2 linked regions of the Pseudophaeobacter arcticus DSM 23566 genome follow. Each later gene encodes a partner of the first gene's protein in a complex. Links are inferred from orthologs where the notes say so. Each region holds a gene or a part of one and is shown in the gene's direction. Other genes may lie near its edges. The genes, in order: mfd and uvrA.

Region 1 (6,959 bases):
GGTCATCACCGCCATGTCCGGCGCCACGGATTTGATTGCGCGGATGGCGCGGTTACACAGATTGTCCGGGCTCCAGGCTTCGGCGCAGTCCTCGGTTTTGAGTGCCGCATCGGTGTAGGGAAACAGGCAGATCGCCGGAATGCCCAGCGCCTGTGCCTCCACTGCGGCCTCGGCTATCTTGTCAACCGAGCGGCGCAGCACCCCCGGCATCGAGCTCACCGGCTCCTCAATACCTTCGCCATCGCGCACAAACACCGGCCAGATCAGATCATCTGTGGTCAGGGTGTTTTCACGCACCAGGCCACGGATCGCGGGGCTCATTCGGGTACGGCGCAAGCGGCTGGCGGGAAAGGGAGCGACGGTCGGCTTCATCTGGAACTCATCTGTTTTGTTGCAGGTTGCCTTTGGGTCGCATGGAAGCCCGGCCCAAGGCAAGTGGCACAATCGCCGCGCTTTTCTCTACCTGCGGGCCTGGCCGCGCGTGGGGGGCTTGTTTAACCCAATGTGACAGAGGATATAGGGCCGGTTCGCACCCGCCGGATATTGCCTTTTGTTCGCAAAAGAGCCAGTTGCGTCGGCAGCGTGATCCTGCGTGATAAGAGGCATTGACGTTTTGAGTTTGTTTGAAACCCTGTCCGAGATGATTGATCTGCGGTCTTTTTCCAATCTTTGGTATTGGATTGCCCTGGCAGTTATGTGGTCGACTCTCAGCCATCGCATCCTGGGCGCGCCTTTTGACATGGTACATCGGGCCCGCAAATACGGTGGACAACAGGCACAGGACCTGGACGATTTGGTGCGCATCAACGTGAACCGGATGATGTTTGTGGTGCAATCCGCCGGTGTCTGGTTGCTTGGGCTGGCCTGTTTTGTCCTGTCCGTTTTGGCGACGCTGGGCTTTGGTCTGAGTGTCGAAATTGCTCAGGCGGTCTTTTTGCTGGTGTTTCCGATGTCGCTGGTTGTTTTGATCAACCTGATGACGGCGCAGAAGATCCTCAAAACTGCGGCGCAGGGCGAAGATCTCTACAAAGCCATGACCACATGTCGGCTTTTGATTCAGCTTTTGGGCATGGTCTGCATCTTTTTGACCTGCCTTTGGGGGATGTTTCAGAACTTGCATATTGGTCCTTTAGGCGGTTAGGCGCGGATCACTTGCCTGTGTGGCGTGATTGAAACTGGACGCCCTGTCTGACAGCGTCCAAAACTGTCCGCCAAAAGCACCGACCCCAGAGTGACCTCCGGGAGCAGAAGTTTGAGAGGAGAGGCGCGATATGGCGCAACGAGCGATTACCATGGGCGGCGCCCCCGAAGGGTTTGATGCCCGGCTGATCCTGGATGAGCTGGCCAAATCCGGCCAACCGGTTTTGCATATCGCCCGCGATGACAAGCGGATGGAGGCCATGCGGGCCGCGCTTGCGTTTTTTGCGCCACAGATGCCGGTGATCATCTTCCCCGGTTGGGACTGTCTGCCCTATGATCGGGTCTCGCCCAATGCGGATGTGGCGGCGACGCGCATGGCCTGTCTGGCGGCGCTGGTGCATCAGATGCCAAAACAGTTCATCCTGTTGACCACCCTGAATGCTGCCAGCCAGCGGGTGCCAGCGCGCGCCATCCTGCGCGATGCGGCCTTTTCGGCGCGGGTGGACCAGCGGGTGGATGAAAAATCCCTGCGGGAATTCCTGGTGCGCATGGGCTTTGTGCAAAGCCCCACAGTGATGGAGCCGGGGGACTATGCCATTCGCGGCGGCATCATTGACATATTCCCCCCAGGTGACAGTGGTCCGGTGCGGCTGGATTTCTTTGGCGATGTGCTGGACGGTATCCGCCGGTTTGACCCGGCCAGCCAACGCACCACCCAAACCCTGGATCTGATCGAACTGGCTCCGGTTTCCGAAGTGATCCTGGACGAGGCTGCCATCACCCGGTTCCGGCAGAATTACCGGATCGAGTTTGGCGCTGCCGGCACCGATGATCCGCTCTACGAGGCGGTAAGTGCCGGGCGCAAGCATCAGGGCATTGAGCATTGGTTGCCGTTCTTTCATGAAAAACTGGAAACGCTGTTTGACTATCTGCCACCAAAGGCCACGATCACGGTCGACGATCAGGTCACCCCGGCACGTCTGGCGCGCTGGGACAGCATCGAAGACCAGTACGAGACCCGCAAGATCGCCATGAGCCAGAAGGGGCGCATGGATACAGTCTACAAGCCAACCCCGCCGGGGCTGCTCTATCTGGATGATGCCGCCTGGGAGGAAGCCGTGGCGCCACTGCGGCGCATTCAGCTGCATCCCCTGGCGCAGGCGTCGGGGCCAGGCGTGGTGGATGCTGGCGGGCGTATCGGTCGCAACTTCTCGCCTGAGCGACAGCAGGAAAACGTCAGTCTTTTTGGTGCCTTGGCCGATCACATTAAGGCGCGCCTGCAGGAGGGGCCAGTGGTTGTTGCCTCCTATTCCGAGGGCGCGCGTGAACGGCTGACCGGGCTGATCGAGGACGAAGGTCTTGCCGAGATCATTCCGGTGATGGATGGCACAAGGATTGGAAAATCCGGGCTTCATCTGGCGGTTTGGGCGCTGGAGCACGGATTCCAGTCTGACAAGATGACGGTAATCTCAGAGCAGGATGTGCTGGGAGACCGGCTGATCCGGGCCCCCAAGAAACGCCGCAAGGCAGAGAATTTCCTGACCGAAACACAGTCGCTTAGTCCGGGCGATCTGGTGGTGCATGTGGACCACGGCATTGGCCGCTATCAGGGCATGGAGGTGGTCCGCGCCGCCGGTGCCGCCCATGAATGCCTGCTGCTGGAATATGCCGAGGAATCCAAGCTTTACCTGCCGGTCGAGAATATCGAACTGCTGTCCAAATACGGTCACGACGAGGCCTTTCTGGATCGCCTTGGCGGGGGGGCGTGGCAAGCGAAAAAGGCCAGGCTCAAGGAACGCATCCGCGAGATGGCGGATAAACTTATTCGGATTGCTGCCGAACGGGCCCTGCGCCGGGCCCCGACAATGGATCCGCCGCCGCATGCCTGGGAGGAATTCTCGGCCCGCTTCCCCTATCAGGAAACCGACGATCAACTGCGCGCGATTGAGGATGTGATGGCGGATTTGACCTCGGGCCAGCCGATGGACCGGTTGATCTGTGGCGATGTGGGCTTTGGCAAAACCGAAGTGGCAATGCGGGCCGCCTTTGTGGCGGCAATGTCCGGGGTGCAGGTGGCCGTGATCGCCCCAACAACCCTGTTGGCGCGGCAGCACGCGGCATCCTTTGTTGAGCGTTTTCGGGGATTTCCCTTGGAGGTCAGGCAGTTGTCGCGCTTTGTTACGGCAAAAGACGCCGCCAAGACGCGCGAAGGCATGGCCAAGGGCACGGTTGATATCGTCATCGGCACCCATGCCTTGCTGGCCAAAAACATCCGTTTTAACAACCTTGGCCTGTTGATCATCGACGAGGAACAGCATTTTGGCGTCGGACATAAAGAACGGCTGAAACAGCTGCGGTCTGACATTCATGTGCTGACCCTGACGGCGACGCCCATCCCGCGCACCCTGCAGCTCAGCCTCACCGGGGTGCGCGATCTGTCGATCATCGGCACGCCGCCAGTGGATCGCCTGGCGATCCGCACCTATGTCAGCGAATTTGACGCCGTTACATTGCGCGAGGCGCTGCTGCGTGAGCATTATCGTGGTGGCCAAAGCTTTTACGTGGTGCCCCGCATCTCGGACCTGCCCGAGATCGAGGCTTTCCTGAAAGAGCAATTGCCGGAACTCAGCTATATGGTGGCCCATGGGCAAATGGCCCCGGGTGAGCTGGATGACCGGATGAATGCCTTTTACGACGGCAAATATGACGTGCTGCTGGCGACAACAATTGTTGAAAGTGGTCTCGACATTCCAACCGCCAATACCATGGTGGTGCACCGAGCGGATATGTTCGGCCTGTCGCAGCTCTACCAGATCCGCGGACGTGTCGGCCGCTCCAAAATCCGCGCCTATGCCTATCTCACCACCAAACCGCGCCAGCGCCTGACGCCCGCCGCAGAAAAGCGCCTGCGGGTGCTGGGCTCGCTTGATACCCTGGGGGCGGGCTTTACCCTTGCCAGCCAGGATCTTGATATTCGCGGCGCTGGCAATCTGCTGGGAGAGGAACAATCCGGCCAGATGCGCGACGTGGGATACGAGCTGTACCAGTCGATGCTGGAGGAGGCGATTGCCAAGATCCGTTCCGGTGAGCTGGAGGGCCTGAGCGACGGGGACGAGCAATGGGCGCCACAGATTAACCTGGGCGTGCCGGTGCTGATCCCAGAGGCCTATGTGCCGGACCTTGATGTGCGCCTTGGGCTGTATCGCCGTCTTTCGTCGCTGACCACCAAGGTGGAGCTGGAAGGTTTTGCTGCCGAATTGATTGACCGATTTGGCACATTGCCAAAAGAAGTCAATACCTTGATGCTCGTTGTTCGCATCAAGGCAATGTGCAAACGCGCCGGGATTTCCAAACTGGACGCTGGTCCCAAAGGGGCGACCATTCAGTTCCACAATGACAAATTTGCCTCGCCGCAGGGGCTGGTTGATTTCATTCAGGGGCAGAACGGTCTGGCCAAGGTCAAGGACAACAAGATCGTGGTACGTCGCGACTGGAAGAAAGACAGCGACAAGATCAAAGGCGCCTTTGCCATCGCTCGCGATCTGGCCGAACGGCTGGTTGCCGAGCGGAAAAAGGCAAAGGCCAAGTAGTCCTTGATGACACCTCGTCACCTTAACCGGGTGTCATTTTCTTTTAGGCGCTGCAGCAGCTTGAGGGCTGCATAGCCACCTGGGCGCAGCCGCAGGAGGCAAAGACGCCATCCGAGCGCGCCTGGGCAAGGTCGAGCTTTTGTTTGATGTGATGGATCTCAACCGTCTCGCCACGCGCTTGCAGACAATCGTATAGGCCCTTGAGACTCCAGACATTATCTGGATGAACGGAGGCGCGCGACAGGGTGTCGTCAAGCCCGAGATCCGCGCGGTAGACCGCTTCGGCCTCCGCCACGTGGCCCTGTTCCAGCAAGAGCGCCCCCAGCGCGTGACGCGTCGGCTGCATCCAGCCCCAGGGCTCATCATAGGGCAGAGTGTCGTCCAGAGCGACCGAGCGGCGCAGGTGGTCATAGGCCGTGGCGTAGTTTTCTTTGCGGTATTCAATCTCGCCGCGCAGCATTTCGCGGGCAATTTCTAGCAGATCCACCACCCGATTATTGTGCATCAGGCGGCTTTCCGGCACCCGCGCCTTGGCCGCAAGAAAGTGCTGCTCTTCTGCTTCGGCCTCTGCCACCCGGCCGGTGGCCGCATAGCCGATGGCACGGGCGTAATGGGTTGTGGCCGTCAGGGTGCAATACAGCTCTGGGTCTTGCGGCAGCTCTAGGGCAATGCAGTCCTGCCAGCGGCCAAAGCGGATCAGGATATGGGGATGCATCGCCATATAGGATTCAAAATAATCCGCCATGGGCGGGCTTTCAATACGGAGCATCTCTTCGGGGGTGGTCTGCCACAAACCGGCATTGGCCCGCAGAGCGGGTTCCATTTGTCCAAGGAAAAGAGCACCATAGATGACAAAGTGATAGTCGTGCTGGCGGTAGCCTGTGTAGATATTATAGGCGCCTTCGCGGGCGTAATATTTCAGATCCGCCTTGATCGCTTCTTCGTTCCACAGCACCACGTCATGATAGTTGCCGCAAAGCACATCGATATGGGTGGGCATATGCACCAAATGGCCGGCATCTGGCACCAGACGGCGCAATACATCCGCAGCCTTGAGAGCCTTTTCCGGGCTGGGCGACATCTCCATCAGATGGACATAGATGTGTAAAAGCCCCGGATGTGACATTGCTCCGGGGGCGGTTTCCATGGCGGATTCAAGCACCTGTTGCGCCTCTAGCGTGGCGGCGCCCTTGGCCGGGGAACCGGATTTTAGATCCCACATTTTCCAGGGCGTGAGGTTGAGCAGGCTCTCGGCGTAAACAGTGCGCAGGTCGAGATGGCTGTCACAGCTGGCAAAGGCCGCGCGCATGGCATCGGCAAAGTCAAAATCCCAGGCATGCATGTCTTCTGCCAGTGCGCGCTGTGGATAGCGGGCCTGCAGGGCCGTGATCAGCAGGGTTTCGGCTTGGGTGCAGCCTGCTGTATGCTGCAGGGCCGCCTGGCTGGCATCATAGGCGATGGCCAGGGCTTCGGCGCGACCGGGCTGGTCATGCAGCGCCCAGGGCATGTTGTAATTGGGGCCAGCGGCATAGGCGAGCCCCCAATGGGCCATGGCGCAGTTGGGATCATGAGTAAGCGCCTGTCTGAAACAGGCGACGGCCTCTTGATGGTTGTAGCCATAGGTCCAGATCAATCCGCGATCAAACCACAGCTGCGCCTGTGGGGATGTGGTGGTGATTGGGCTAGAATAGCTGCCCAGATCATACGGATATTCCATGAAAAACCTCTCCAGATATCTGGCCCAAACATCTGGGGAGGTTAGGAGTTTCGCCGCCCTTCGACAAGACAGTGATGTGGGCCAGTGATGCCGTTCAGTGGCTAGAGCACATAGCGCGCCTCAACCCGTGCTATGTGCAGCATGATCAGGTAACCAAGGCCGGACATCACCAGAATTCCCAGCGTGACGGGGAAGAGCGTGCCGTTAAACAACAGCCCGATAGGCGCCGCGATGATGGCTCCACAGACCGTAGAAATCGCACCAATGACCGAAGCGGCCATGCCGGCGATATGGCCCATAGGTTCCATCGCCATTGCATTGAGATTGCCCATTGTGGTGCCGGCCATAAAGAAGACGCTGGTCTGCCAGGCCACAAATAGCCCAAAGGCCACTGCGCCGGGGAGCGGGACGTTTGCGAGGCTGAACATGATGGCCGAGAGGACAATTTGCCCCGCCAGGGACCAGGTCACAATGCGACGCATGCCGATGCGCACGACAACGGCGGCATTCAG
Region 2 (6,336 bases), 350 kb from region 1 along the record:
GGCTGGTGGCGGGGCTGTTTGTCAGCTCCTTTGGCTATCGGCGTAGCCTGGTTGGCGCGCTTTGGGTTGGGGCCTGCATGTCTGCCCTGCAGGCGCTGCATTTGCCCTTTGGCCTGTTTCTTGTCAGTCGCCTGATCGAAGGGCTGTCGCATCTGGGCGTGGTGGTGGCCGGGCCAACGCTGATTGCGGCGCTCTGCTCCAACCGGGATCGTGGGCTGGCCATGACCCTGTGGAGCACATTTTTTGGCGTCGCTTTTACCCTGCTTGCCTGGTTTGGGCTGCCGCTTGTCGCGCGCTTTGGCCTGTTGTCGCTGTTTGCCGCCCATGCGCTGATCATGGTGGGGTTGGCGCTGTGGCTCGGCAGGGCGCTGCGGGATGTGCCAGTACCGCCGCGCACCGAATTTCCCGCCCTGCGCAGCCTGCCGGGGCTGCATGTGCCGGTCTATCGTTCCGCCTGGAAGGTGGCGCCAGCGGCGGGCTGGCTGTTTTATACCTGCTGTTTTGTCTCCATCCTGACGGTGATCCCGCCCTATATCGCGGCAGAGCAGCGCGGCTATGTTCTGGGCGCCATGCCGCTGGCCAGTATTGCCACCTCCCTCAGCTTGGGGGTCTTTTTGCTGCGTCATTTTGCAGCCGTGAAGGTGGCGCAACTGGGCTTTGTGCTGTCTGCCGGCGGGGTGCTTTGGCTGTGGCTGCAGCCCGGCGACCCGCTGGCCTGTATCGCCCTGGCTGCTGCCATGGGGCTGGTACAGGGGGGGTCTTTTGCTTCGGTGCCGCAGCTGAACCTGGAAGATGAGGATCGCGCCCAGGCGGGCGGTGTCCTGGCCCAGGCCGGCAATCTCGGCAATACCATTGGCACGCCCCTGATGGTGCTCTCGCTTGGTCTTGCCGGGTTTTCGGGGCTGATGGCGGTTCTGCTGCTGCTGTTTCTGGGTGGTTTTCTCGTCCATCAGGTTCTGGCCCTGAAGCGCCGTCATCTGTCCTATTGAGCGGTCGCGCCACGATATAGACCAAGCCACCATATTTGGCGTTTCCTGGCCAAAATGCAGGAAAATGTTCCACTAACGTTCTCACTTTTCTATTGGAGTCTGGCGCCACATTGCCTATCTGTAGGTCGAAGACTGGCAGCGGATTGATCCCGTGGTGGCCAGAGTATTTGGCACGAGGGCAGTATGGCTGAGTTGAAATCCATCGAGGTGCGCGGCGCACGCGAACATAATCTCAAAAACATTGATGTGGATATCCCTCGCGATGAGCTGGTGGTGATCACCGGCCTGTCTGGATCGGGGAAATCCTCGCTTGCCTTTGATACCATCTACGCCGAGGGCCAGCGCCGCTACGTCGAAAGCCTGTCAGCCTATGCCCGGCAGTTCCTCGACATGATGGAAAAGCCGGATGTGGATCATATCTCCGGCCTCAGCCCGGCAATTTCGATCGAACAAAAGACCACCTCGAAAAACCCGCGCTCCACTGTCGGCACCGTGACCGAGATCTATGACTATCTGCGGCTGCTGTTTGCCCGGGCCGGCACGCCCTTTAGCCCCGCCACCGGTCTGCCCATCGAGGCGCAGCAGGTGCAGGATATGGTCGACCGGGTGATGGCGCTGGAGGAGGGCACCCGTGGCTTTTTGCTTGCGCCCATCGTGCGCGACCGCAAGGGCGAGTACAAAAAGGAAATGCTGGAGCTGCGCAAACAGGGCTTTCAGCGGGTCAAGGTCGACGGTGAATTTTACGAACTGGATGAGCCGCCGACCCTGGACAAGAAGTTCCGTCATGACATTGATGTTGTGGTGGATCGTCTGGTGGTGCGCGAGGGTCTGGAGACCCGGTTGGCAGATTCGCTGCGCACCGCGCTGGATCTGGCCGATGGCATTGCCATTCTGGAAACTGCACCGCGCGAAGGTGATCCTGAACGGCTGACCTTCAGCGAGAATTTTGCCTGCCCCGTCAGCGGCTTTACCATCCCCGAGATCGAACCCCGGCTGTTTTCGTTCAATGCGCCCTTTGGCGCCTGCACCGTCTGCGACGGGCTGGGGGTCGAGCTGTTCTTTGATGAACGTCTGGTGGTTCCGGACCAAAGCCTGAAAATCTATGATGGTGCCCTGGCGCCCTGGCGGAAAGGCAAATCGCCCTATTTCCTGCAGACAATTGAGGCCATCGCCAAACACTATGGGTTCAACAAGAACACCCAGTGGAAAGACCTGGACCCCAAGGTGCAGCAGGTGTTCCTGCGCGGCTCTGGTGAGGAAGAAATCCCCTTCCGCTATGACGAAGGTGGCCGGGTTTATGAGGTCACCCGCGTCTTTGAAGGCGTCATTCCCAATATGGAACGGCGCTACCGCGAAACCGACAGCAACTGGATCCGTGAAGAGTTTGAACGCTACCAGAACAATCGCCCCTGTGGCGCCTGCGGCGGCTATCGTCTGCGCGAAGAGGCCCTGGCGGTCAAGATTGCCGGGGTACATGCGGGGCAGGTGGTGCAGAAATCCATCCGCGAGGCGCTGGCCTGGATCGAGGATGTGCCCAACCATCTGACCAAGCAGAAACAAGAAATCGCCCGCGCCATTGTCAAAGAGATCCGCGAGCGGCTTGGCTTTTTGAACAACGTAGGTCTGGAATACCTGAGCCTGTCGCGGGCCAGTGGCACCCTGTCGGGGGGCGAAAGCCAGCGGATCCGTTTGGCCAGCCAGATTGGCTCGGGCCTGACAGGGGTGCTATATGTGCTGGATGAGCCCTCGATCGGTTTGCACCAGCGCGACAATGACCGGCTGATCACCACCCTGAAAAACCTGCGCGATCAGGGCAATACGGTGATCGTGGTGGAACATGACGAGGATATGATCCGTCAGGCCGACTATGTTTTTGACATCGGCCCCGGTGCCGGTGTGCATGGCGGCGAAGTGGTCAGCCACGGCACTGCGGCGCAGGTCACCGCCGATGCGGCGTCAATTACCGGCCAGTATCTGGCTGGCGTGCGCGAGATCCCGGTTCCGGCGAAACGGCGTAAGGGCAACAAGAAAAAGCTGAAGGTGGTCAAGGCCACTGGCAACAACCTGAAAAATGTCACGGCGGAATTCCCACTGGGCACATTCTTGTGTGTGACCGGGGTTTCGGGCGGGGGTAAATCCACCCTGACCATTGAAACCCTGTTCAAAACCGCCTCGATGCGGCTCAATGGTGCCCGCCAGACCCCAGCGCCCTGCGAAAGCATCAAGGGGCTTGAGCATCTGGACAAGGTGATCGACATCGACCAGCGCGCCATTGGCCGCACGCCACGATCAAACCCCGCCACCTATACTGGCGCTTTTACCCCGATCCGCGACTGGTTTGCCGGCCTGCCCGAGGCCAAGACGCGCGGCTATAAACCGGGGCGGTTCAGCTTTAACGTCAAGGGGGGCCGCTGCGAGGCCTGCCAGGGGGACGGGGTCATCAAGATCGAGATGCATTTCCTGCCGGACGTCTATGTGGAATGCGAAACCTGCAAAGGCGCGCGCTATAACCGCGAGACACTGGAGGTGCGTTTCAAGGGGAAGAGCATCGCAGATGTGCTTGATATGACAGTCGAAGACGCCCAGGCGTTTTTTCAGGCCGTGCCCACTATCCGCGACAAGATGGACGCGCTGATGCGGGTTGGTCTGGGCTATATCAAGGTCGGCCAGCAGGCCACCACCCTGTCCGGTGGTGAGGCCCAGCGGGTGAAACTCTCCAAGGAGCTGAGCAAACGCTCGACCGGGCGGACGCTTTACATTTTGGATGAACCCACCACGGGGCTGCATTTTGAGGATGTGAAAAAGCTGCTCGAGGTGCTGCATGAATTGGTTGATCAGGGCAATTCCGTGGTGGTGATTGAACACAACCTTGATGTGATCAAAACAGCCGACTGGATCATTGATATCGGCCCCGAAGGCGGCGATGGCGGTGGTGAGATCGTCGCCACCGGCACGCCGGAAACCATTGCCAAAGAACCCCTCAGCCATACAGGGCGCTATTTGAAAGAGATGCTGGCAAATAAGAAAGTCGCGGCAGAATAAGCGGTTGGCCGGTGTTGTTCCGGCCAATCCTATTCCAAAAGGGGGCTCACCGGTCAGGCGGTTACGGGCTGTTTGACCGGGCGATACAGCAGGATTGGCACGGCAAACATCGCCAGAAACACAGTGTTCAGAACCACGTTGAACCAGGCTCCGACCATATAGGAGCCAAAGCTGTCGGGCAGGTACCAGGCCAGGATACCAGTCAGGATGATGCGGCCGCCGATCTTTGGGGCCTTGCTATAGACTTCTGTTGTGATGCCCCAGATCAGGCTGCCGGTGCCGACCAGCAGCCCGCCTGAAATCGCAGCCAGCACATGGGTGCTATCGCTGTCCAGTGCTTGTTGGCCGTCCAGCGGAAAATGCACCAGGTCCAGAAACAGCTCCAGGGCAACCCGAAGCGGCGATACCAGGGCGAGAACCATTCCCAGCCCAAAAAGAACCGTGCCGAGGGCTGCAAGTTTGAGCGCCTTGGTGGCGGTGTCATGTGTCATCAGTGGTCTCCTGTTGCGTGATGTCCTGAGCATCCCGCGCGGAGGACAGGAAAACAATTACCTCAGAGGTAGGTGAAATCCCTGTACACAGCGAATAGGCTGGCCAAGACCGCAGGTGAAGAACCGCAGATGAGGATGGGCAAGATGAGTGGCTTTGGAGCGCTGTTGAAAGAATGGCGGGGCATTCGCCGCATGAGCCAGCTTGACCTGGCGCTTTCGGCACAGGTCTCTGCCCGGCATGTCTCTTTTCTGGAGACCGGACGCGCCCGCGCCAGTCGTGATATGGCACTGCGGCTGGGGGAAGAGCTGCAAATGCCACTGGCGGCGCGCAACCAGCTATTGCTTGCAGCCGGATTTGCCCCAGCCTTTGGTGGCGGTGAACTGAAAGACGAGGATCGCGCGCCCTTGGCGCAGGCGGTTGAATGGATGCTGGAGCGTCACGCGCCTTTTCCGGCAATTGCGATTGATCATCACTGGATTCTAAAAGCGATGAATCCCCCTGCCGCAGCCCTGTTGACCTCTGTTGGAGTGCAGCTCGACGACAGCCTGATTGATGCCCTGTGCGCAAACGAGGCTCTGCGCGGTGCCTTGGTCAATCTGGAAGAGGTCGAAGCGCTGACTTTGATGCGATTGCGCAATGAGCTGTCCCATCTTGGCAAGGCGCCGGTTTTGCAGCAGGCGATGCAGCAGTTGCAGCGCCGGGTGGCTGCACATTCGCGTCCCGTTCTGGAGCAAATGCCAGCGGTGATCCCAACTCATTATCGGTTTAACGGACTGGATCTGAAACTGTTTTCAACCCTGACGCAGTTCACCTCGACCGGGGATCTGGCGATGTCAGAGCTGAGGTTGGAGATGATGTTCCCGGTTGATCATGAGACCAAACAAGCCCTGTTGGCCCTGTTCCGCCCCACTGCTTGACATCTGTACCTAGGACGACAGGCAGTGGTTTAGCAATTGGGTCTCATACTGGCGCAGGGCAAGGCGCGCGGCAAAGCCATACCCAGCCCCTGTCTGCGGGCAAAGCTCTGGAAACAGGGCAAAAAGTTCAGCCTGGGTTTCGGCGTCAAAACCAGCAGTTGTCTGCGGGCCGGGGTGGTAGCTTTCGCTCAATACCCCATGCGAGGTGAGGATCTCGTGCTGGTCAAACAGCAGGTGATAGTAATCGACCGTCTCAAGGCTGAGATCGGGGCGGATGCTCGCGTCGTTGACCAGATCCTTGGCTTTGGCCAGCACTTCGTCTTCGCCAAACAGCAGTTCGGCAAATTGGCCGGTGATCAGTATTCGGTGGTTGGGGGAGACCCAGAGATCCGCCTCAGCACCAAACTGGCCCTTGGCAATACGGATCGGTGCGGTGATCGCGGTCACCGGAACCCTGCTGTGGCCAATCCAGCGCAGCGGCTGAAACCCGTGATCATAGGTCTGGATCATCATGCCAGCCGTCAGGTTCTCGATTGCGATGGGGCCCTGATCGGTCTCAATCCGGGTTCCCCCCATGAAACAGGCCTGGGCCTGATTGATCTCGACCAGTCCGGTGTCACTGTCGCCGCTGTCGTTTTCGGTGGTGTAGTTGAAATAGACGGTCTCATCATCGCCGTCGGACTGAACCTCAAGCGTCCCGTCCGGGTTCAGCGTGATCTGCTGGCCGGTTGCCAGGGTCACCGTATCCCCAGGGGAGACCGCAATGTCATTGATGTGGGTGACGGTCAGCGTGCCGCCAGCTGAACTGGTGTCATTTTCCAGAACATCCAATGTTTTTGAGGTGTTAAAGCTCAGATCGACCTGATCGTCCTGGGCAACAAAGGCGGTCTGGACCG

What was found.
Region 2: the proteins of mfd (region 1) and uvrA are in contact, whole or in part, in a crystal structure (PDB 4DFC), measured with the Escherichia coli proteins. The link is inferred for Pseudophaeobacter arcticus DSM 23566 from one-to-one orthologs.

Annotation. Positions count from the first base shown.
Region 1 is NZ_KI421507.1:1,526,028-1,532,986, forward strand. The notes cover bases 910-4,930. They hold mfd (transcription-repair coupling factor), read left to right. Parts: upstream 910-1,271; coding sequence 1,272-4,730; downstream 4,731-4,930. Other genes in these bases: ARCT_RS0111305 (hypothetical protein), read left to right, coding at 910-1,141; ARCT_RS0111315 (hypothetical protein), read right to left, coding at 4,774-4,930. Outside these bases: hemB (porphobilinogen synthase), read right to left, coding at 1-372; more of ARCT_RS0111305, read left to right, coding at 614-909; more of ARCT_RS0111315, read right to left, coding at 4,931-6,447; ARCT_RS0111320 (multidrug effflux MFS transporter), read right to left, coding at 6,549-6,959. UniProt on the Escherichia coli protein: Couples transcription and DNA repair by recognizing RNA polymerase (RNAP) stalled at DNA lesions. Mediates ATP-dependent release of RNAP and its truncated transcript from the DNA, and recruitment of nucleotide excision repair machinery to the damaged site.
Region 2 is NZ_KI421507.1:1,878,838-1,885,173, reverse strand. Bases 834-4,231 are described here. They hold uvrA (excinuclease ABC subunit UvrA), read left to right. Parts: upstream 834-1,172; coding sequence 1,173-4,031; downstream 4,032-4,231. Other genes in these bases: ARCT_RS0113050 (hypothetical protein), read right to left, coding at 4,085-4,231; ARCT_RS0113060 (MFS transporter), read left to right, coding at 834-989. Outside these bases: more of ARCT_RS0113060, read left to right, coding at 1-833; more of ARCT_RS0113050, read right to left, coding at 4,232-4,522; ARCT_RS0113045 (helix-turn-helix domain-containing protein), read left to right, coding at 4,667-5,440; ARCT_RS0113040 (choice-of-anchor L domain-containing protein), read right to left, coding at 5,450-6,336. UniProt on the Escherichia coli protein: The UvrABC repair system catalyzes the recognition and processing of DNA lesions. UvrA is an ATPase and a DNA-binding protein. A damage recognition complex composed of 2 UvrA and 2 UvrB subunits scans DNA for abnormalities.